DNA from 4 places in the Pseudoalteromonas sp. PAR1 genome. Region 4 is predicted to be linked to each of the others. Evidence: predicted binding sites of a transcription regulator. Region 4 holds the regulator's gene; each other region holds the start of a gene.
The links. The regulator sigma-54, encoded in region 4, starts transcription at its own class of promoters, with help from an activator protein. The targets are predictions, from matches to a motif close to GTTGGCACGNNNNTNGNNT.
Positions count from the first base shown of each region.

Region 1: a site for sigma-54 is predicted at 3,302-3,320, ahead of flgB (flagellar basal body rod protein FlgB). Genes of this name have one in related genera too.
Region 2: a site for sigma-54 is predicted at 2,916-2,934, ahead of QL229_RS06925 (FlgO family outer membrane protein). Genes of this name have one in related genera too.
Region 3: a site for sigma-54 is predicted at 2,087-2,105, ahead of glnA (glutamate--ammonia ligase). Genes of this name have one in related genera too.

Region 1 is NZ_CAMZMY010000006.1:145,987-151,622, reverse strand. It holds gene QL229_RS07030 (flagellar basal body rod protein FlgF) at 1-170, opposite strand, end outside; gene flgE (flagellar hook protein FlgE) at 320-1,672, opposite strand; gene QL229_RS07020 (flagellar hook assembly protein FlgD) at 1,729-2,409, opposite strand; gene flgC (flagellar basal body rod protein FlgC) at 2,423-2,854, opposite strand; gene flgB (flagellar basal body rod protein FlgB) at 2,857-3,267, opposite strand; gene QL229_RS07005 (protein-glutamate O-methyltransferase CheR) at 3,402-4,232, opposite strand; gene QL229_RS07000 (chemotaxis protein) at 4,254-5,186, opposite strand; gene flgA (flagellar basal body P-ring formation chaperone FlgA) at 5,329-5,636, shown strand, end outside.
Region 2 is NZ_CAMZMY010000006.1:131,303-136,938, reverse strand. It holds gene QL229_RS06950 (HipA domain-containing protein) at 1-203, opposite strand, end outside; gene QL229_RS06945 (helix-turn-helix transcriptional regulator) at 136-438, opposite strand; tRNA gene QL229_RS06940 (tRNA-Arg) at 722-796, opposite strand; gene QL229_RS06935 (FlgO family outer membrane protein) at 944-1,597, opposite strand; gene QL229_RS06930 (FlgO family outer membrane protein) at 1,601-2,275, opposite strand; gene QL229_RS06925 (FlgO family outer membrane protein) at 2,290-2,883, opposite strand; gene QL229_RS06920 (SPOR domain-containing protein) at 3,265-3,600, opposite strand; gene QL229_RS06915 (SPOR domain-containing protein) at 3,739-4,131, opposite strand; gene galU (UTP--glucose-1-phosphate uridylyltransferase GalU) at 4,680-5,561, opposite strand; gene QL229_RS06905 (thymidylate synthase) at 5,588-5,636, opposite strand, start outside.
Region 3 is NZ_CAMZMY010000028.1:5,162-10,797, forward strand. It holds gene typA (translational GTPase TypA) at 1-1,653, opposite strand, end outside; gene glnA (glutamate--ammonia ligase) at 2,161-3,567, shown strand; gene QL229_RS18025 (DUF4124 domain-containing protein) at 3,702-4,217, shown strand; gene glnL (nitrogen regulation protein NR(II)) at 4,304-5,374, shown strand; gene ntrC (nitrogen regulation protein NR(I)) at 5,393-5,636, shown strand, end outside.
Region 4 is NZ_CAMZMY010000011.1:133,545-139,180, forward strand. It holds gene kdsC (3-deoxy-manno-octulosonate-8-phosphatase KdsC) at 1-211, shown strand, start outside; gene lptC (LPS export ABC transporter periplasmic protein LptC) at 208-762, shown strand; gene lptA (lipopolysaccharide transport periplasmic protein LptA) at 752-1,273, shown strand; gene lptB (LPS export ABC transporter ATP-binding protein) at 1,270-1,995, shown strand; gene QL229_RS11360 (RNA polymerase factor sigma-54) at 2,113-3,609, shown strand; gene hpf (ribosome hibernation promoting factor) at 3,636-3,923, shown strand; gene ptsN (PTS IIA-like nitrogen regulatory protein PtsN) at 3,927-4,379, shown strand; gene rapZ (RNase adapter RapZ) at 4,380-5,225, shown strand; gene QL229_RS11380 (HPr family phosphocarrier protein) at 5,237-5,509, shown strand.

The DNA of each region.
Region 1 (5,636 bases), on a different contig from region 4:
GCAAACACACGTGATGGCAAGCCTTCACCAAAAGCCTGCATGGAACGCGCTTGTGCAAAATCAGCTTTAAAGCCAGTGGTGTTAGCATTAGCAAGGTTGTTAGCCTTTAACTCAAGACCACGCAAGCTTTGCTTGGCACCAGACATGGCAATGTAGACCATTTTGTCCATAACATTGACTCACTAAAAATACGATAACTAAAGAAATGCAATAAAAGTGCCAAAGTAAAATTGACGCATAAATAGGATGGTAAAAATGAAAAAAGGCTGCCAATTGAGGGAGCAGCCTTCGTGTCGGATTAAGCTCAGAGCCGTTTAGATTAACGGATCTGTAGGATGTTTTGTTGTAGTGTTGAGTTAACTTCTAATGCACGTGAATTTGCTTGGAAATTACGTTGTGCACTGATCAAATCAACAAGTTCACTTGTTAAGTTAACGTTTGACTGCTCAAGGGCTGATGAGTTAATTGAACCTAATGTACCTGAACCTGGTTCACCGGCAATTGGCTCACCAGAGGTTAAGCTTTTCTTCCATGCCGTGTTACCCACTTGCTGTAAACCTTGTGAGTTAGAAAAGCGCACCATTGCCACTTGGCCTAAGAATGAAGTATCACCATTACTGTAAGAAGCAACGATTTTACCATCTGTACCAATATCAATACCTGATAGACGACCTACAGTCGCACCATCTTGCTCTAGCGCTTTCACTTCAAAGTTACTTGCATATTGAGTCGGTATTTTATTCGTTGTACCAGCTTCATCGCGCCAATTGATGTTTACATCATCAGGGAAACTCGCACCGTTAGATAATAAACCAGATATACCGCCTGAAGGTATTGTTAATGGATTAAACGTAGCATCTGTATTTGCAGTTCCATCAGTGCTTTGAGGTAAACCACTTGAGTCAAACTGAAAAGTTGAAATAGGCGTATATGGCGACGTAGTTTGCTCAGTACCATTAGCAGCAAACGGCTTTTCATCAAGTGTTGCAAACACTTGCCATTCATTGTCATTACCAGTCACTGCTGCGTCAGTTTTAACAAAGAAGAACTGTAAAATGTGTGGCTCACCTAAAGAATCATACACTGTTGTTGATGTTGAACTGTTATACGACGCACTTGTCTCAGGGTCAAATGGTGTAACTGCTGGCGTTAATGCACGCGAATCTAAGTTAAACGACGAATAAACATTGGTCGTAGCGCGTGGAGAACCTGATGCATCAGGAATTTGTAGCGCAGAAGATGTGCTTAAACTAACAGAAGTTGTATCACCCGTTGCTTCATCAACAGGGAAACCTTGTAAGTAGTTTCCGCTAGCATCCACAATAAAGTTGTCTTTATTAAGTTTGAACGCACCAGCACGAGTATATGTAAAATCTTGTGCACCTAGGTCATTTGCCATGGCAAAGTAGCCTTCACCAGTAATTGCTAAGTCCAGAGAGTTATTAGTGAAAGATAATGAACCTTGGTGAAATTGTTGTGCCACCATTGTAGTTCTTACGCCGTCACCATTTTTAGTTTTACCTGAGCTAAATACTGATGATGCGTACACATCAGCAAACTCAGCACGAGACTCTTTAAAGCCTGTGGTGTTAACGTTAGCAATATTGTTTGCTGTTACATCTAAGTCTTTTTGCGCGGCAGCAAGGCCGGTTAATGCAATATTGAAGCTCATAAGTCACCTCTAAAGTGTCAATCTGTAGCACTAGGCTAACTAGTTAATCTGTGTAATTAAGCGATTTCTGCAACATCAGTTAGCCTAACCGCGCCTTCTTTAGTATTAATAATAATGCCGCTAGATCCATTGATATTAACGCTTTCAATATTTTTGAAAGTCGCTAAAGGTAGACTGCTATAGTCACCATTTTGGAATCCTTCAGCTTTAACTTCGTATTCGCCTGGAGGCAAAAGCTCTCCATCGTCATTTTTACCATCCCACTCAAAACGAACTGCGCCAGCCGATTGAGCGCCCATGCTGATGGTACGTACAAGTTGACCTGACTCATCAGTAATGCGAAGCGTAAGATCTTCAACAGGCGTTTCTGCAATTGCCGATCCCTTAGCAACGTTACTACCATCAAAATCAATCGTATTTGATTCTAATAGTGCTTGTTTACCAACTAAGGTCGAAGCTTGTAATGCCGAGTTCGATGTCATTGACGCAGTAAGTGCATCAAATTTTGAGTTTAAATTCGAGATCCCTTCAGCCATGGTAAAGTTGGTCATCTGAGCAATCATTTGATCATTATCAGCCGGCTTGCTTGGGTCTTGAAACGACAACTGTTGTGTTAAAAGCGAGAAGAAGTCTTCTTGCGTTAAAGTGTCATCTTTCTCTTCTGGTTTGTTTTGATTGTCCTGCCAACGTAAATTATCTAAATACGTGGATGACGCACTGCTGATGTCGTTACTCATAACTTATCCTCGGTTACCGCTGCCCAAGCAACAGTGTTTTACTTAACATTTGCTTAGCTGCATCAGCAACTTGCACATTTGTTTGGTAAGAGCGAGAGGCAGAAATCATATTAGCCATTTCTTCTACGACATTAACGTTAGGTTTGTAGATATAACCGTTTTCATCCGCACTGGGGTGATTAGGGTTGTACTCTATTTGCAGAGGCTTATCGCTCTCAACAATACCCAACACTTTTACGCCAACAGAAGAGCCCTGAGGATTGCTTTGTGTTGCTGACGCTTTAGTCAACTCCGCAGCAAAAACAGGATGGCGCGCTCGGTATGTTTTGTCTTGACTAGAGCTAATCGTATTCGCATTCGAGATATTACTTGCTGTTGTATTAAGACGCACATTTTGCGCGCTCATACCAGTGCCTGAAATATCAAAAACATTATATAAACTCATGATTAAGCTCCTTGACTACCGAGGGCTTTTTTAAGGCCTTTAATTTTACTACTCATAAATTGCAGGCTTGCCTGATACTCTAATGAGTTCTGTACATACAAGTTTCGTTCCACTTGTATATCAACTGAGTTACCATCACCTGTATCTGCTTGATTTGGCGTACGAAACATTTCTGCGTTACCAACAAACCGACTGCCACCGGCAAGGTGTTTTGCGTCAGTTCGTACCATGTTATTGCCGCCTTGCTGGTTGCTTTTTGCCGCTTTTAGAGCCGCCGCAAAATCGATATCTTTTGCTTTGTAGCCCGGCGTATCAGCATTAGCGATGTTTGTCGCTAATAACTCAGCGCGTTGTGAACGGATCAACATTGCATGCGGGTGCACACCAAATGCTTTATCAAAACTGATAGCCATAACCATCTCCAAAAAATTGACTCTGCTAGTGCAGATGCAAAAGGCAAGCCAAAATTAACTAGATAGATAAAGCACGGTAAGCTTTTGAATAATAAATAATTTAGCAACCTAAGAGCTAGGTTGCTAAGAAGAGATTACTTTTTCTGGTAGATAATACCTGGGTTACAACGAACCATCTCGAAGCTATCACTTAAGCCAGCCATAGATTCAGATGCCCCTAAAAATAAATACCCTTTTGGATTAAGGGCCTGAGCAAATTGAGAAATAATCTTTGCTTTTACCTCTGGAGAGAAGTAGATCAGTACATTGCGGCAAAAAATGATATCAAACTTGCCCATTAAGGCGTAAGAATCTAATAAATTCAAATGCCTAAAGCTCACCATTTTTTTGATTGGATCAATCACCTGCGCCATACCATTGCCGCTGTCTTTAAAAAACTTTTGCCGTCTTTCAATTGATAAACCACGGGCCAGTGCCAACGAGTCATATTCAGCATTTTTACACATATCAAGCATGGTATTAGATATATCAGTGCCGATAATCTGCGCGCCCATTTTAAGTACGCCAGGGTTTTTCGCCTGAAACTCAGCAACCGACATAGCAATTGAATACGGCTCTTGGCCTGATGAACTTGCCGCTGACCAGATTTTTAGTGGCCTACGCACATCTTTCAACTCAGGAAACAGCTTTGTTTTAAGCAATTCAAATGGGTATTGATCACGAAACCATAAGGTTTCATTCGTCGTCATCGCATCCACAACAGCAGCACGAAGCTGTCTTTCATGTGGACTGAGCGTTTTACTAACTAATTGCGATAAAGACTCAACGTTAAAGCGCACCATTAATGGCGCAAGACGACTTTTCACTAGGTAAAGCTTATTGTCGCCTAACACAATGCCACACTGTTGCTCTAGAAAAGAGCGAAATTGATCGTATTCGCTTTGTTGTAAGTGCTTATTTTCCAAAGTAATACCACCTATAAATAATTAATCACAATGAACCCACTTTTTAACAGCCGTTGCTAATTCGTCAGGGTTAAATTTTGCAATAAAATCATCTGCACCTACTTTTTGGATCATTGCTTGGTTAAATACACCGCTTAAAGAAGTGTGTAAGATCACATGCAAAGGTGATAATTTTGGATCCGCTTTTATCTCTGCCGTAAGGGTATAACCATCCATTTCAGGCATTTCAACATCTGAAATTAATAACCCTACGCGTTCAGTAATATCGTTTTGGCAATCGAGTTTTGCAATCTCACGTAACCGTAATAAAGCCTCTTTACCATTTTTAGCGAGCTCAGTTTGTACACCTAATGGCTCAAGCGCTCGCTTAACTTGGTTTCGCGCAACAGCAGAGTCGTCTGCTATAAAGACAATACGTTCACCTAAGTCTCGCTGGATTTCACCATCACCCACTACTTCTGCACTTACTTCTGTATTTACAGGGCAAATTTCATTCAAGATTTTTTCTACGTCTAGAATTTCAACCAGCTCGTTTTCGATTTCGGTGACCGCAGTTAGGTAAGAATAACGACCCGCACCTGATGGTGGAGGCATTATTTTTTCCCAATTCATATTAACGATACGTTCAACACCGCCAACTAAAAACCCCTGCACAGAGCGGTTGTATTCAGCAATGATAATAAAGCTGTCTTTGATATTTTCGATAGCAGGACCGCCAACGGCCATTGATAAATCAATGACTGAAATAGTCTGACCGCGAATGTGAGCTACGCCTCGTATATAAGCATTAGATTTGGGCATGTTTGTGAGTGGTGGGCATTGCAAAACCTCTCTCACTTTAAACACATTGATACCAAAGCGTTGTCGCCCTCTGAGTTTGAATAATAGTAATTCAAGGCGGTTTTGCCCAACCAACTGCGTGCGCTGGTTCACTGAGTCTAAAATGCCTGCCATTTCAATCTCCTAAAGATAAACAATCAGAGCCGGAACAATAATTGCTTTCTTTGTGTTAAAGCTACATAAGGTTACAAAGCGTCTGTTTTTTGACGCAAAATATTTATACCTTGTTTTCAACCATAAGCATAGTCGAAACAATATGAGTTTGTTAAAAAAAAGCCGAAGATACAGTGTTTTTTATTTCCTTGCTAGCTTGTTGTCCATTACACAAGTGCATGCAGAAGTATATAAAAACGAGCAGCTTCAACAGATCGCTATCGATTTTGTTAGTGAGCAGCTTACTGATCTAGAAAGTACACCACAAGTGAGTGCATTGCCGCTTGATAGCCGCATACCCGACAGAGTGTGCGAATCACCTTTAAGTAAAGAAGTACCAACAACACCTCCTTTTAATCGGCAGGTAACTGTACAACTTAAGTGCGAAGATATAAATAGTTGGACCCAATA
Region 2 (5,636 bases), on a different contig from region 4:
GGTAAATGAGGAGATATTGGAAAGCCCTCATCCACCCACTCTTGTTGATAACTCAATGATAAATTATCGCTTTCTCTAGAAAGATGTAATTTACCAACCAGCTTTTGGCTATAAATTATATCGAGCGTATATCTATCAGACCCAGACGTCATTCTCATCCTCCAGCGGTGAGTTAGCTGTGCTATCACTTTGCCATGGCTCAATTGATATCTTTACGCCTAATGCCGAGACAACTTTCATTAACGAGGCTACTTTTACATCAGCACTACCTTGTTCAATATTTATGTATGTCTGCTTTGATATACCCGAAAGTAATGCAGCGTCAGTTTGCGTGATATTGCTTTGTGTTCTCTTCGCTTTAATAACGTCACCAAGCAAAGAAGGTGTGAACGCCTTACTTAAATCTGGGGATTTACTCGCTTTAACTTTCTTTGCCATCACAATCTCAATTTGAACAATGCTTCTATTAAAGTCTAATCTATCAGACTTTAATTTCAACCTACACCATAAAATCAAATAAAGTCTACTTAAAAAGACTTTTACAGTTATAAGACTTAAAAGCCACAATAAAGTCCAACACATTAGACTTTACATGTAAATAATTACAATACCTCTATTAAAGTCTGCTTTGATAGACTTTAAAAATTTTCAGTATTACTTTGGTCATTAATAATTACATTTATGGTGAAATTATTGGGGGTGATATTCAAAAAGTGAGATTTGGTAGCCCCTACAGGAATCGAACCTGTAACTGCCCCTTAGGAGGGGGCCGTTATATCCATTTAACTAAGAGGCCACTCAAAAGCTGAGGTAAAGCTTGTAGCTTGTAGCTTGTAGCTTGTAGCTTGTAGCTTGTAGCTAAAATTATAACGGGCTAAGGCTTTTTGAATCAAGCATTTGTACCAATCGGTAAGGTACTTTACCGATTGGTATTAATAAGCTGCTAATTTAGTTTGGCTGTTGCGAATTGAATCGACTCATTTTTGAGTACAAAGTACGGGATCACTTTTTGCGCGCTAGCAACAACGAGTTTGGAATTTAAATTCACTACTCGGGCATTTACTTCTACACCATTGGTTCGATAGATTAGTGTGCCTGCTAAAACATGGCTAGCGATACGGCGCTCAGCAAGCTCTTCTACGTCACGCGACATAACAAAATCACCGCGGGGGGTTACGTTAATCACATCCATCGCTTTAAAATCAACAACCCCATAACCAAACTTTTGTAGTTGATACATCATAGACTCGGCGATTTGATTGCCAAGTTGCGAGCTGCTTTTTAAGCTTGTATCAAGATCGACAAACGTCGTTATTGCAATACCTAACTCACTTTCTTGCTGCATGGTATCAACTAATTCAAGTGCCATTTGCTCAACATAATTAACCAGCGTTTTGTGATGCTGATAAGGCACAAATAAGCGGTGATTTTCGTTAGTTTGTTGCGACTCTTTTTGCTCGAGCTCTTGCAACATAGCAACGTAATCAGCTTGTGATGATGTGGTGTTAGCCGTGCTTTGATTTGCCCCACCTTGCTCAGCAAGTAATTGGCAACCTGACAGCGCTAATAATATGAATGCTAAGAAAATACCTTTCATACCTTACTCACTTGCTTGTTTTAGCATTATTCCGTCGCTACGATTGGTGCTATCTAAGGCATCGACCACAGATTGCGGAATAAACCCTTGTGCAGATCCCACCACGGCTTTACTTGCCAAACCAACGATACGAGCATTCACCAGTACCCCGCTTTGATGGTTAACTAGGGTGCCAGCTAGCACATAATTAAAGTTTTGGTCTTGGTTAAGCTCTAAATAATCTCGGCTAAATACATAATCACCACTGGGCGTTACACGCATGTAATCGGTCGTTTTGAAATCGACAACAGGTACACCAAAGGTATGCAGTTCGTGAATAAAACTTTCAGCGAGCTGGTTACCTAGTAAAGTGGTTGAGTTGTAGTCTGCATCTAGATACACAAAGCTTGAAACAGCAATGGGAGTTTTATCGTTCACATATTGCAAGTTTTCAACTAAGTCTTGCATGATGCCACGTACATAATGATTGATATTTTTACGAGTTGGCGCTGCGGTAAAACTACTGTTGTTTAACACGGCTTGATTAGTTTGAAATACGCTGTCGTTACTATGCGGTGCAGCCACTTCTCGTTGAGCCATTAGCTGCGGTTCATCGTGCTGTTCAGGTGTATCACTAGCAAGCATCGAAGAGCAACCAAATCCCATAGGCAAACACATACTTAAAATTAAACGTTTCATTAATTGAATTCCTCTTAATATTCGCTTCGATACAACTGACCATTACGCTGCTGTACTTTTTCAGCTCCCCACATAACATTTATCGGGATCTCTGTACTTGCCGCAGATACAACACGCTGATCTTTTGTATTGACGAGTCGAGCATTCACTATATAGGCATGTTGTTGCCGGGTAAGTGTGCCGGTAATAACAAAGTCAATATTCTGACGTTGGCGTAAGGTTTTTATATCGCGACTAAGTACACTATCGGCCGTTGGCTGCAAATTTAAAGTATTTTCTAGTCGATATTCGATAGTATGAAAGCCTAGCTGGGTAAATTGCGTAAGTAAGCTCTCTTGAATTTGCTGACTCAAGCCACTGCCTTGGTCTTGCGCCAACTTAGTCCCCAGGCCATCTGCCATGTAAAAGCTCGTAACAGCAATGCGCGCATTACCTTTGTAAGGGCCTTGAATACGACTTAACTGACTACTTAAATCAGTAACATATTGATGCACTGTATAAGGAGCCATCGGTGATTTTGGCGTTTCTCTAGGGGGCGTTTTTTGTTGCTCTTCGGTTAAGCTACAACCCACTAACACTAAAAAAACGAAATAAACTAACAGACGCATATTTGCCATCCTCTTTCAACTTGACAAATACAAAGCAATAATTATGCCTAACTATTATTATTGGCGAGATTTACTTTGATAGTCTAGAAACGAGAAACTCTGATACCAATTTGGTTATTTAGCTGTTCCTGGCAGTTGCTCCTGCATTGCCCTACCCTCTGCATCCATACAATCGTAGATAAGTAACTTTTAACGCAGCTAGCTTCAGGCTTATCCCCATGGGTGGTTTCTGTATTTAGAGTTGGTATTTATCTAAGCGAATAAGCCTTTTAATGATAAGTCTGCTTGCTGTTTATAATCGCTACTCAGGCCGAGTATGCAAGGCTGTTAATTATGAAGAGCAAAGTAGCTGCGATTATTATTTAATACAAAAAGCAATAGTTAAAGCATCTCCCCAACAAATGTTGCAGTTACACATGACTGACCCATTTTTTTAGCAATCTCACAAAAAGCGCTGGCCTGGCTGTAGTTTTTAAATGGTCCTGCACGCAGTGCATACAAAGTGACTCCCTTTTGCTCACGCTGTTTAAAGCGAAAACTAAGCCCTTGTAAAGCATTAGGATAATCATGTTTTAGCTTCAATACTTGATGACTCACTTTATTCACTGACAAATATAGCCCCAGCTGCACACCTGCAGCTTGATTATTGTCAGTAGTGAGCTCAGGTTGCACTTGCTGCTTAGTGTAAACAGGCTCATCTTGCTCTTGCGTCATCATACACGCTGCCAAAGTTAATAAACTTAAGATAATGAACAAATGCCTAAGAAGAGTAAAAAAAATCATGTAATCGTCAACTCTAAAAAATAGGCATAAATTCTAGCAAACAAAATGCCAACCCAGTTAAAAAGAATTACATTAAAAGTAAACGCGATTATCCGTGTACTTGCTTACGAAGCAATCGATCCCTTGACGTTTTATGGCTTCGCAGTCTGCTTGTGCGTTTTTAAAATACTTGTAACCACCATATTTAAGACGATAAAACGTGTGTTGCTCAACAGTAGCGGTTTCAATATTTAAAATAGGCTCACCTTGAAAAATATTGGGAGCACGCTTGGTCATTTTTTTAACAGAATAAGCGAGTAATGGCTTTGATTGAACCGATGCAAGCTGCACAGCAAAGGCATATTCATGTTTAAACGGTTGCTCAATTAACGTGCTATTCAATGAACCAGCAGAAACTGTTTCAAGCGCTGCGTGTTGGTTAACTAAAGAGGGAGAGCTATCTACTTTTATAATATTTTGACTCAACAATTGCACAAGGTGCAATAAAGGCCATTGTTTAGGGGAAAGAAAAGAGGTTGTCGTATTATTGCAACCTGACACAGTCAAACACGCCACTAGGCATATACTGTAACGTAAAGGCTTCACACAACATTTCATAATCAGAGTTCTTAAACATACCATAAAAAATTTCTTCTCATTCAAGAAGACTCGCTGTTAGCACTTACCTGTACACCAAGGCGAATAAGATCATTTTAGGTATCAAATAAAAATACTAACACATTGTTTTTTATTTAGCGTTTCAAAAAGCGGCCATGAAAAAACATCCACTTCAAGTCTACGTCCTAAAATGGCAAATAATGCAATGAGCTAGGTTTCAACACTTGAGTAGAATAAATTATCAACCAATATGCAATGAAACATTTTAATTACATTCAATCATAACAATGTGTTAGGACAAAGGTATATCAGAAAAGTCATTATTTGCATAATGAACAAAAAATTAGGAAGGTAAATAAACATAAAAAAAGTGCCGTATAGGCACTTTTTGTATTATTTTTAATTAGATAGCTTAACTATTTAACAAGCGATTTAATAAAGTCGCTTAATTCATCTTTAAATTCTTCTCTGCGAAGCGCAAATTCAACAATTGCTTTTAAGTAGCCAATCTTGCTACCACAATCATGGCTTTTGCCTTTCATTGAATAAGCATCAACAATTTCTTTTTCCATCAACATAGCAATAGCGTCAGTTAATTGAATTTCATCGCCGGCACCTGCTGGAGTTTTTGCAAGTAGTGGCCAAATATTTTTGCTTAATACGTAACGGCCAACAACCGCAAGGTTTGAAGGAGCCTGATCAACTGGCGGTTTCTCAACCATGTTTAAAATAGCTGCACTTTCGCCTTGCTGAATTTTTGCATCGCCTAGGTCAACAACACCAAATTTGTCTACTTCGTTTTTTGGCACAGGCTCGACCATAATTTGGCTCTCACCTGTTTTTTCAAAGCGTTGGATCATCTCTGCTAAGTTGTCTTTTTTAAGATCGCTTGCTACATCATCAATGATCACATCAGGTAAAATAACCACAAATGGTTCATTACCAATAATCGGAGCTGCACAGTTGATAGCATGACCTAGCCCTTTCGCTTCACCCTGACGAACATGAATGATGGTTACATCTTTAGGGCAAATTGATTGTACCTCAGCAAGTAATTGGCGTTTAACACGCTTCTCAAGAGTCGCTTCTAACTCGAAGCTCGTGTCAAAATGGTTTTCAATTGAGTTTTTACTTGAATGGGTAACTAAAACAATTTCTTTAATACCAGCCGAAATCGCTTCATTCACTACGTATTGGATCAAAGGACGGTCGACAATAGGCAACATTTCTTTTGGAATCGCTTTCGTTGCAGGTAACATTCGCGTGCCAAGGCCAGCAACTGGGATCACAGCTTTCATTGATTTCTCCTTAAATTTTATTGTTCTTACACTGAAAACGGATACTTAATTGCATCGTGACACTGATAACCTACT
Region 3 (5,636 bases), on a different contig from region 4:
ACCAGATGCACGAACGTTAGTAAGTTGCTTACCTTTAAGTGCGTTTACTGTTAGGTCGTTATCGCGGCTGTGGATACCGATAACCATACCTTCGTAAACTTCAACACCATGACCGATGAATAACTTACCACGATCTTGTAGGTTGAATAATGCGTTAGTAAGTGCTTTACCTGTTGCGTTAGCAATCATTACACCGTTCTTACGCGCGCCGATAGTACCGCCTTTATGTGGGCCGTAGTGATCGAATGTGTGGTAAAGAAGACCAGAACCAGACGTTAATGTCATGAATTCAGTTTGGAAACCAATTAAGCCACGGCTTGGGATCATAAAGTCCATACGTACACGGCCTTTACCATCTGGAGACATGTCTGTTAGTTCACCCTTACGAAGACCAATTTGTTCCATGATAGAACCTTGGTGCTCTTCTTGACAGTCGATTGTAAGTGTTTCGTATGGCTCTTCTTTTTGACCATCAACTTCACGAAGGATTACTTGTGGACGAGAAACCGCAAGCTCGTAGCCTTCACGACGCATGTTCTCGATTAAGATACCTAAGTGTAACTCACCACGACCAGAAACACGGAAGCTATCTGGGTTGTCAGTTTCTTCAACACGTAGTGCTACGTTGTGAACAAGCTCTGCCTGTAAACGCTCTAGGATGTTACGTGACGTTACGAATTTACCTTCTTTACCAGCGAATGGTGAAGTGTTTACAGAGAACGTCATTGTTACTGTAGGCTCATCAACGCTAAGCGGTGGTAATGCTTCAACGGTATTTACATCACAGATAGTGTCTGAGATTTTCAGCTCACCAAGACCCGTGATAGCAATGATGTCACCAGCGCCTGCAGATTCTGCTTCATGACGCTCAAGACCTAAGTAGCTCATTACTTGGCCAACTTTACCGTTACGCTTAGTACCGTCTGCACTTACAACAGTAACCTGTTGGTTAGGTCGAACAGTACCACGCTTGATACGACCAACACCGATAACACCGATGTATGAGTTGTAGTCAAGCTGAGAAATTTGCATTTGGAAAGCACCTTCAGGATCGGCATCCGGTGGAGATACTTCATCAACGATCATCTGGAACATTGGTTCCATGTTATCTGATGGCTCGTCTAAATCTAATGTAGCCCAGCCATTGATAGCTGATGCATAGATTACTTTAAAGTCTAACTGTTCGTCAGTTGCACCTAAGTTATCGAATAAGTCGAATACTTGGTCCATAACCCAGTCAGGACGTGCACCTGGCTTGTCGATTTTGTTGATAACAACGATCGGTGTTAAACCTTGTGCGAATGCTTTTTGCGTTACGAAACGCGTTTGTGGCATTGGACCTTCTTGAGCATCAACAAGTAGTAATACTGAGTCAGCCATCGAAAGTACGCGCTCTACTTCACCACCGAAGTCGGCGTGTCCTGGGGTGTCTACGATATTGATATGGTAGTCATTCCAAGAGATAGCTGTGTTTTTAGCTAAAATGGTAATACCACGCTCTTTCTCAATGTCGTTTGAGTCCATTACGCGCTCTTCATTACCGCCGCGCGTTTCTAATGTGCCTGATTGCTCAAGCAGTTTATCAACCAAAGTTGTTTTACCGTGGTCAACGTGGGCGATAATCGCTATATTTCTTAACTTTTCGATGCTCATATTTTTTCTCAGAGAAATTGAATCTCATTGATCCTGCAAGATCTACGCACTCACCGGCATTTTCACCAGATGTCCCAGCATAGGATTTAAAAGGGCGCATATTATCCCTTAATAATGGCATGGATGAAAGTTTATCCAATACAATTTTCAAAACTTTCTTCAGGCATTTTATAAGTATCTGTTTTATAAATGACAAATTTATGAAAATAATAATTTTTATAAGCATAAAACTGGCAAAATTGCATTTTTTAAACCATATTTTGGCACTTAATCGTATTTAGAACCGATAAATTGGCACGCTCAGTAATTGTGCAAATCGTCGTCATTCTTTTTACGCACCAAAATGATCTTTTTTCGCACCAAAACAGTGCATAAAAAGTTAACATAACAACAAGCGGTTTCTTTTTTATCAGCCTTAACAACACCTTAAAAAAATGGCATGAAACCAGCTTACATAGAGCAAAAGCAATAATGCAGCAAAAATAAAACCCAACAATTGGAGGACACATGTCACAATCGGTTTTAGATTTTATCAAAGAAAATGACGTTAAGTTCATTGATTTACGCTTTACTGATACCAAAGGTAAAGAACAGCATGTTTCTATTCCTCATCACCAAATTGATGAAGATTTCTTCGAAGACGGCAAAATGTTTGACGGTTCTTCAATTGCAGGTTGGAAAGGCATCAACGAATCAGATATGGTGCTTATGCCTGTTCCTGAGTCTGCTAAAATGGACCCGTTTTCTGAAGAAGCTACACTAATCATCCGTTGTGACGTAGTTGAGCCTTCAACACTTCAAGGTTACGAGCGTGACCCACGTTCAGTTGCAAAACGCGCTGAAGAGTACATGCGTTCTACAGGTATCGCTGATACTGTATTATTTGGTCCAGAGCCAGAATTCTTCCTTTTTGATGACGTTAAATACAAATCAGACATGTCTGGTTCTATGTACAAAATCGATTCTGTAGAAGCTGCTTGGAACTCAGATAAAGATTACGAAGGTGGCAACATGGGTCACCGTCCAGGTGTTAAAGGCGGTTACTTCCCGTGTTCACCTGTTGATTCATCACATGACTGGCGTTCAGCAACTTGTTTAGTTCTTGAAGAACTAGGTCAAGTAGTAGAAGCTCACCACCACGAAGTAGCAACTGCAGGTCAAAATGAGATCGCAACTCGCTTCAATACAATGGTATTAAAAGCTGACGAAATCCAAGAGATGAAATATGTTATCCATAACATGGCTCACTTATACGGAAAAACAGCGACATTCATGCCTAAGCCAATCGTAGGTGATAACGGTTCTGGTATGCACTGTCACCAATCTCTAGGTAAAGATGGCGTAAACATCTTCGCTGGTGACAAATACGCTGGTCTATCTGAAGAAGCACTTTACTACATCGGTGGTATCATCAAGCACGCTAAAGCAATCAACGCATTCGCTAACGCGTCAACTAACTCATACAAGCGTCTAGTTCCGGGCTTCGAAGCACCAGTAATGCTTGCATACTCTGCACGTAACCGTTCTGCTTCAATCCGTATCCCAGTGGTACCGTCTGCTAAAGCACGTCGTATCGAAGTACGTTTCCCTGATCCAACAGCTAACCCATACTTAGCGTTCTCTGCAATGCTTATGGCTGGCCTTGACGGTATCAAAAACAAGATCCACCCTGGTGATGCAATGGATAAAGACTTATACGATCTTCCAGCTGAAGAAGCTGCAGAGATCCCACAAGTTGCATCTTCACTGCAAGAAGCATTAGATTCATTAGATGCTGACCGTGAGTTCTTAAAAGCTGGCGGCGTATTCACTGATGACCTTATCGATGCTTACATTGCACTTAAGGGCAAAGAAGTTGAAAAGCTTAACATGACAACTCACCCAGTTGAGTTCGAAATGTACTACAGCGTTTAATTTAACGCCGTATCAGAATTATCAGATTGATAATAAATGTGTGTTCTCAAGCCCGCTTTGCGGGCTTTTTTGATGGTAATTTGGCCAATTCTACTCTAAAGTTTTAGTTAGATTAGATAACCTAGGGTCACAGAGTGAAAAACACGATTTTATTAGTATTACTCCTTTTTACAGTATGCAATTACGCACAAAGTGAAGTAAAAAAAATTTACTCGTGGAAAGATGAGAATGGTGTTTTAGTGTTCTCAGACTCACCTCGCCCTGGGGCTAAAGAAGTAAAGCTCAATACTCAAAACCTTACCATGCCTAAAACCGACACCAGCATACTTGATAACCCGGCTAGTGCGACACCTGTAAATTTTAAAATAACGATTTCCTCACCAGAAAATGAGGCAACCGTTCGAGAGAATACAGGCTCAGTATACGTCACAGCACGAGTGAGTCCGCGTTTTGCAACAGGCTTCAAAGTACAGCTGATAGTCGATGGCACACCTCACGGAAAATCGAGTAATAGCACGACCTTTGCATTGCGAAATGTCGACCGAGGCGAACACACATTACAAGCAAAACTTATAGATGCGAATAATAAAGTCGTTTCGGTTAGCCCTGTTAGCACTTTCTACATGCACAGAGCATCGATACTTAATTGAAACTAATTTTTTCGAGTCGGTATCATGCAAAGTAAATGGATTGTGCTAAGCTGCTGTTAATTGCAACGCACTAAAATGGTGCAAACATGCTCAGTGATACACATTTTAATTCTGAACTACTCGAAAGTATTTGGAAAAATTTAAGTACAGCCGTTATTTTGCTCGATAATGATTTTAAACTGGTTTATGCAAATGATAGTGCCAGTGAGCTATTAGGCTTAGGTCCAAAGCGTATAATTAATCAGCCATTCGATAACTTATTTAACTACCACTCCATTGACCTAAAACGTATTGCTCAGTACTCGTTGTTTGATGGCGTTGACTGCCACCAGCATAGAGCTGACGTGGTGTTCGTCGATTCTCGCCATGCTAAGCTAACCATTAGCACCCGCCGAATAAACAGCAATAATGAAAATTATATTTTGTTTGAGTGCCGACAAATGGATGATGAAATTCGCCACGATCAAGCATCAAATCAAATGCACCAATATCAAGCCGCACGCAATTTAATTCGTGGTTTAGCACACGAAATTAAAAATCCTTTGGGTGGAATACGCGGAGCGGCGCAATTATTGCAGTACGAGGTTGATCAGCAAGAGCGTGATCAATGTGCAGAGCTTATCATTGAGCAAGCTGACCGATTACGAGAGCTCGTAGACCGTTTACTTGGTCCAAACCAATTGCCACATAAATCATATGGCAATATTCACCAAGCTCTTGAGTCAGTGATTAAGCTTAGCATGTTAGATAACAGCGCTAATATCACTTTAGTGAAAGACTATGATCCAAGTATACCGAGTGTGTACATTGACCAAAGTAAAATTCAACAAGTGGTACTTAACATTATTCGCAATGCACAGCAGGCTCTGGTTGATGGTGGCGAAATTAGAATAAAAACCCGTATTAACCATCAACATAGACGTCCTGGTAAAGCACCGAAGAAAACCTTGCTGATCCAGATTTCAGATAATGGTCCAGGAATAGATAAGAGTTTAAGAGAAACCTTGTTTTATCCAATGATCACTAACAAAGAAAATGGTTCAGGACTAGGGTTATCCATTGCACAGACTTTGGTTGATCAACACGGTGGACACATTGACTGCGATAGTTGGCCAGGCCATACAGAATTTAATATCTATTTGCCTTTTACGGATTAATGGTTTTTTGGAGTAGTCATGAAAACAGTTTGGTTAGTTGATGATGATGCCTCAATACGCTTTGTATTAGAAAAAGCGCTGGCGCGAGCAGGATTTGAAACAGAAAGTTATGCAAATGCACAAGATGTGCTTAACGCACTCAAGTTTAGTCAGCCTACCGTTCTAGTGTCAGATGTTAGAATGCCTGGTATGGATGGTATGGCATTACTTGAAACAATTGCCGAACAAAACCCTGGGTTGCCAGTCATCATTATGACTGCAC
Region 4 (5,636 bases):
AATAGCGTACATTGGTGACGATGGCCCTGATTTGCCTGTAATGGAAAAAGTAGGCTTTGCGGTAGCAGTCAATGATGCGCACCCATTGATAAAAAAACTGGCTCACTATACGACCATGCTACCGGGTGGCTTTGGCGCTGTACGTGAATTAACAGATTTACTGATGTTAGAAAACGGTAAGCCGTTAACTAGCGATGGAACCAGCACATGAATATAGCCCGTATTTTACTGAGTATTGTTTTTGTTTGTTGCATGGTGTGGTTGTGGTATCCGTACTTTAACCAAACAACAAACACAATAAATAGTGAAGACGAGATTATTGCAACTCCCGATTATACGGCCGTTGCACTAAAGCAAACCGCTTATGATGAGCAAGGCAAGATTAGCCATAAAGTGGCTGCTGCAAAAATGGAGCTGTATCAGCAACTTGGGTTTACCTTTTTTGAGCAACCTATTTTTACACTTTATGGCGACCAGCAAATTTGGCAAGTAAAAGCTAAAGAAGCCACCTTATATGAAAACGATCAGCTTATTTTTGAAGGCGATGTTGTTGCTAAAAACTTAACCCATAATGGCATGATCGAAGATATTAAAGCTGAAAACATTAACGTTGATATAGAACAAATGACCATGTTTTCGAAGCAACCTGTGACGCTAACAGGACCAAATTTAAAAATTACCGGTAAAGGCCTAAAAGCTAATTTAAAAACCGAGATTGTAGAGTTAACTAACCATACACGAACCATATACTATGACCAATAAACTGAAGAAATTACTCCTGATCCCAAGCTTATTGATTGCCTTTTCAGGCGTAGCTGCCGAGCAGACAGGCGCACAAATTAGCATAAGCTCAGATCGCCAAACTGGTAAGCTAAAAGATGGCGTTGGTATATTTGAAGGCAATGTCGAAATTATACATGGTAACCGCCGGATCACAGCCGAACGCCTTGAAGCCCATGGTGGTGATACAGAAGGTACTGTTGAGTTAATTATCGCCACAGGTAAGCCTGCTTATTTTGAAGAAAAGCAAGCAGATGGCACGGTAATGAGCGCCAGTGCAGAAGAAGTTCGCTACGACGTAGCCAAGCGCTTCTTAACTTTAAATGGCGAAGCCGAAGTGACTCAAGCAGGCCAAAAAGTAACAGCGAAAAGCATTACCTATGATATGGCACAACAACTAATTAGCGCAGAAAAAGATGAAAACTCAACAGACCGTGTACACACAATCTTAGTGCCTGTAGACAACAAACAAGACGATAAAGGCCAACCATGAGCACATTAAAAGCAGAGCTTTTAGCAAAAAGCTATAAAGGCCGCCAAGTTGTCAAAAATGTGGGTCTTGAAGTTGAAGCGGGCAGTATCGTTGGTTTGCTTGGCCCAAATGGCGCAGGCAAAACCACCACTTTCTATATGATTGTTGGCTTAGTACCTAGCGATAAAGGCAAGATCAGCATTGATGATAACGATATTACACTTTTGCCAATGCATAGCCGAGCACGTTTAGGGATTGGTTACCTACCACAAGAGTCATCTATTTTTAGAAAGTTAACGGTTTATCAAAACCTAATGGCTATTTTAGAAACGCGTAAAGATTTAAATAAACAAGGCCGAGAAGAAACACTCAACAACTTACTTGATGAATTTAGTATTCAGCATATTCGTGATAGTCAAGGCATGGCCTTATCTGGGGGCGAGCGTCGTCGCGTAGAAATTGCTCGGGCATTAGCAGCAAACCCTAAATTTATCTTGTTAGATGAGCCTTTTGCTGGTGTTGATCCTATTTCAGTGTTAGATATAAAGAAAATTATTGAACACTTAAAAAATCGTGGTATTGGTGTATTAATCACTGACCATAATGTTAGAGAAACCCTTGATGTTTGTGAAAAAGCCTACATTGTTTCTCATGGGGAGCTAATTGCATCAGGAACACCTGAGCATGTTTTAGCTGACCAAACCGTACGCGATGTGTATCTAGGTGAGCAATTCAGGCTATAACCAATAAGCCACCATCTAGCGCATCTGCTAAACTAAATAACAATGACAATAAATCGATATAAATTTACCTGTGACTGCACAGGTGTCGATAACACATAAAAGGATTGTTAGGGATACATGAGGCAATCATTACAGCTGCGCATGGGCCAGCAACTTACAATGACTCCACAACTGCAACAAGCAATTCGCTTGCTGCAGCTTAGTACATTGGATCTCCAGCAAGAAATTCAAGAAGCACTTGATAGTAACCCTCTGCTTGAAGTGGAAGAAGCAGATTACAACGATGAAAACATTGGTAAGAACGAGCAAAAAGCTGAATCTGATGATACTCAGCTAAGTGCATCGGCCGAAGAAGCGCCGAGTGAGTACGAACAAGAAAGCAGCGATGCCCTTAACAAAGACACCGTAAGTGACGATTTAGCCATGGATGTGACATGGGATGAGTACATGAGTGCTGCCCCATCAACATCATCAGGTCCAATGCCAGAAGATGAGTCAATTTATCAAGGTGCATCGACTGAAACCCTCCATGAATACCTTATGTGGCAATTACAACTCACACCATTTAGCCCAACTGACGAAGCGATCGCTGTCGCCATCGTAGAGGCAATTGATGACTCAGGTATTTTAACTGTTAGCTGCGAAGACATAGTCGAAAGTTTTAATCAAAATAATGATGAAGAAGAAATCGAACTAGATGAAGTCGAAGCGGTCTTAAAGAGAATACAGTTGTTTGATCCAGTAGGGATTGGTGCCCGTAGCTTACAAGAGTGCTTATGTATCCAGCTTCGCCAATTCGATGCGAGTACGCCGTATTTAGCTGAAACTAAAATGGTTTTATCTGAGCATATTGAATTATTAGCAAGTCGCGACTATCGCACTTTGATGAAAAAGACTAAGCTTAAAGAAAGCGAACTAAAAGAAGTAATGACGCTGATCCACAGCTTAAACCCTAAGCCAGCAGACAGCATAGTTCGCGAAGAGTCTGAGTACGTTATACCCGATGTATCGGTTAAAAAAGTTAAAGGTCGTTGGGTCGTTGAACTAAACCCAGATTGTATGCCAAAAATTAGAGTGAATAGCCAATATGCAGCTATGTCACGCTCAGTAAAATCGAGCAGCGATAGCCAGTTTATTCGCTCTCATTTACAAGAAGCTAAATGGTTTATTAAAAGCTTAGAGAGCCGTAACGATACACTTTTAAAAGTGACCAATTGTATCGTACAGCAACAACAAGCATTTTTTGAACATGGCCCAGAAGCCATGAAACCAATGGTGCTGAACGATGTCGCAGAAATGGTCGAAATGCATGAATCGACAATTTCACGTGTTACAACACAAAAATACATGCACACCCCTCGCGGGATTTTTGAGTTGAAATATTTCTTCTCAAGCCATGTCAGCACAGAAAACGGTGGTGAGTGTTCATCAACAGCAATTCGCGCTTTGATCAAAAAGCTTATCGCTGCAGAAAACTCAGCTAAACCATTGAGTGATAGTAAAATTGCAGATATATTGGCTGAGCAAGGAATTAAAGTAGCTAGACGCACAATTGCAAAATATCGAGAGTCTCTAGCGATACCTCCGTCTAATCAGCGTAAGAGTTTGATTTAGACGTTTTACATAGAAGGAAAATGCTTATGCAACTAAATTTAACTGGTCGTCATGTAGAAATCACTGATTCATTAAGAGACTATGTAAACAGCAAGTTTGCAAAACTAGAAAGGCATTTTGACCACATTAATAATGTACATGTCATTCTAGATGTAGAAAAATTAAGCCAAAAAGCAGAAGCAACTTTACATGTAAATGGAGGCGAGCTCTTTGCCTCAACTGCACACCAAGATATGTATGCAGCCATTGACTCGCTAATCGACAAACTAGATCGTCAAGTCATTAAACACAAAGAGAAATTAGCTCGACACTAAATTATGAAACTTAGTTCACTTACTAACCAGGACTGCAGCAAAGCTGCGGTCCTTTTTAATAGCAAAAAAAGAATCCTTGAATATATCAGCGAGCTGGCTCACCAGCAGCTTCCTCATTTATCTCAACAAGACGTCCTTGATGCCTTACTCAATAGAGAAAAATTAGGCAGTACAGGTATTGGTCGTGGCATTGCTATTCCACATGGCCGCATGAGTGGTGCAGAGCAACCACAGGCATTTGTCATAGTGAGTGAATCCCCAATCAATTTTGACGCAATTGATAACCGACCTGTGGATATTTTCGTTGCACTCATCGTACCAGATGGAGACAGCCAACTTCACCTAAAGACATTATCGACAATTGCTGATAGACTAAAAGATAAAGAGTTTTGTAAACAGTTACGTAGCGCTAAAACAGACCACGAACTGTTTCAGGTCATATCAGCAGAGGCATAAATGGAATTAATTATCATCAGCGGTCGCTCAGGCTCAGGTAAATCGGTCGCTTTACGTGTACTTGAAGACTTGGGTTACTACTGTGTTGATAATATCCCAGTCAACTTATTACCTTCGCTTGTTCGTAGCGTTTCAGACAACTATGACAAAATAGCAGTCAGCATAGATGTGCGTAACTTACCGAAAGAGCAGCAAGAGTTTAATGATATTCTTGAATACCTGCCAGGTTTCGCAAACCCAACACTGTTCTATTTAGACAGTGATGACCAAACTCTGATCAAACGCTTTTCTGAAACGCGACGCTTACATCCTCTATCGATTGACTCGCTGCCACTCGATTTAGCAATTAAGCAAGAAAGAGTATTACTGGATGTACTGATCACGCGCGCTGATTTTATGATTGATACCACCGACCTGAGTGTTCATCAGTTAGCTGAATCAATTCGTGAAAAGATCTTAGGTAAAAAAGATAAAAAGCTGATTATCACCTTTATGTCGTTTGGCTTTAAACATGGTATTCCAAAAGAAGCCGATTACGTATTTGATGCACGTTTTTTACCAAATCCACACTGGGAGCCAGACCTAAAGCCACTCACAGGCTTAGATCAACCAGTAAAAGATTACCTTGCAAGTCATAGCATAGTGCAAAAATTTACATGGCAAATTCAAACATTTGTGCAAACATGGTTGCCTCACCTTGAGCGTAACAATCGCAGCTATCTTACCATCGCAATTGGCTGTACTGGCGGGCAACATCGCTCGGTATATTTAGCGCAGACCATTGGTGATAGCTTTTCAAAAACGCATGCAAACGTAAAAATCCGCCATCGCGAGCAAGATATTTAATTGGATGCCAGATGCACGCAGAAGACACGTTTTTAATTCAAAATAAGCTTGGCTTGCACGCACGAGCAGCCACTGTTTTAGCACAACTTGCTTTGCAATTTGATGCTAAAATTATGCTTTATCAAGACGATAAAGAAGCTGAAGGTGATAGTGTTTTAGCCTTAATGCTACTTGAAAGTAGCCAAGGTAAAGAAGTGCGTGTGGTATGTGAAGGCCCAGATGCAGAGGCTGCACTGAACGCAATTGGAGAATTAATTGCACAACGCTTTCATGAACAAGAATAGCGTTTGCTAAGGCTTAACCGTTTAAGTTAAACTTAGTTCAGGTATTTATAATTCTCTTTAAATATCCTACTTTTATATCGTTCACACCTTAAAAATACAAAGCACTTAATAATTTTATCGCAGTGTG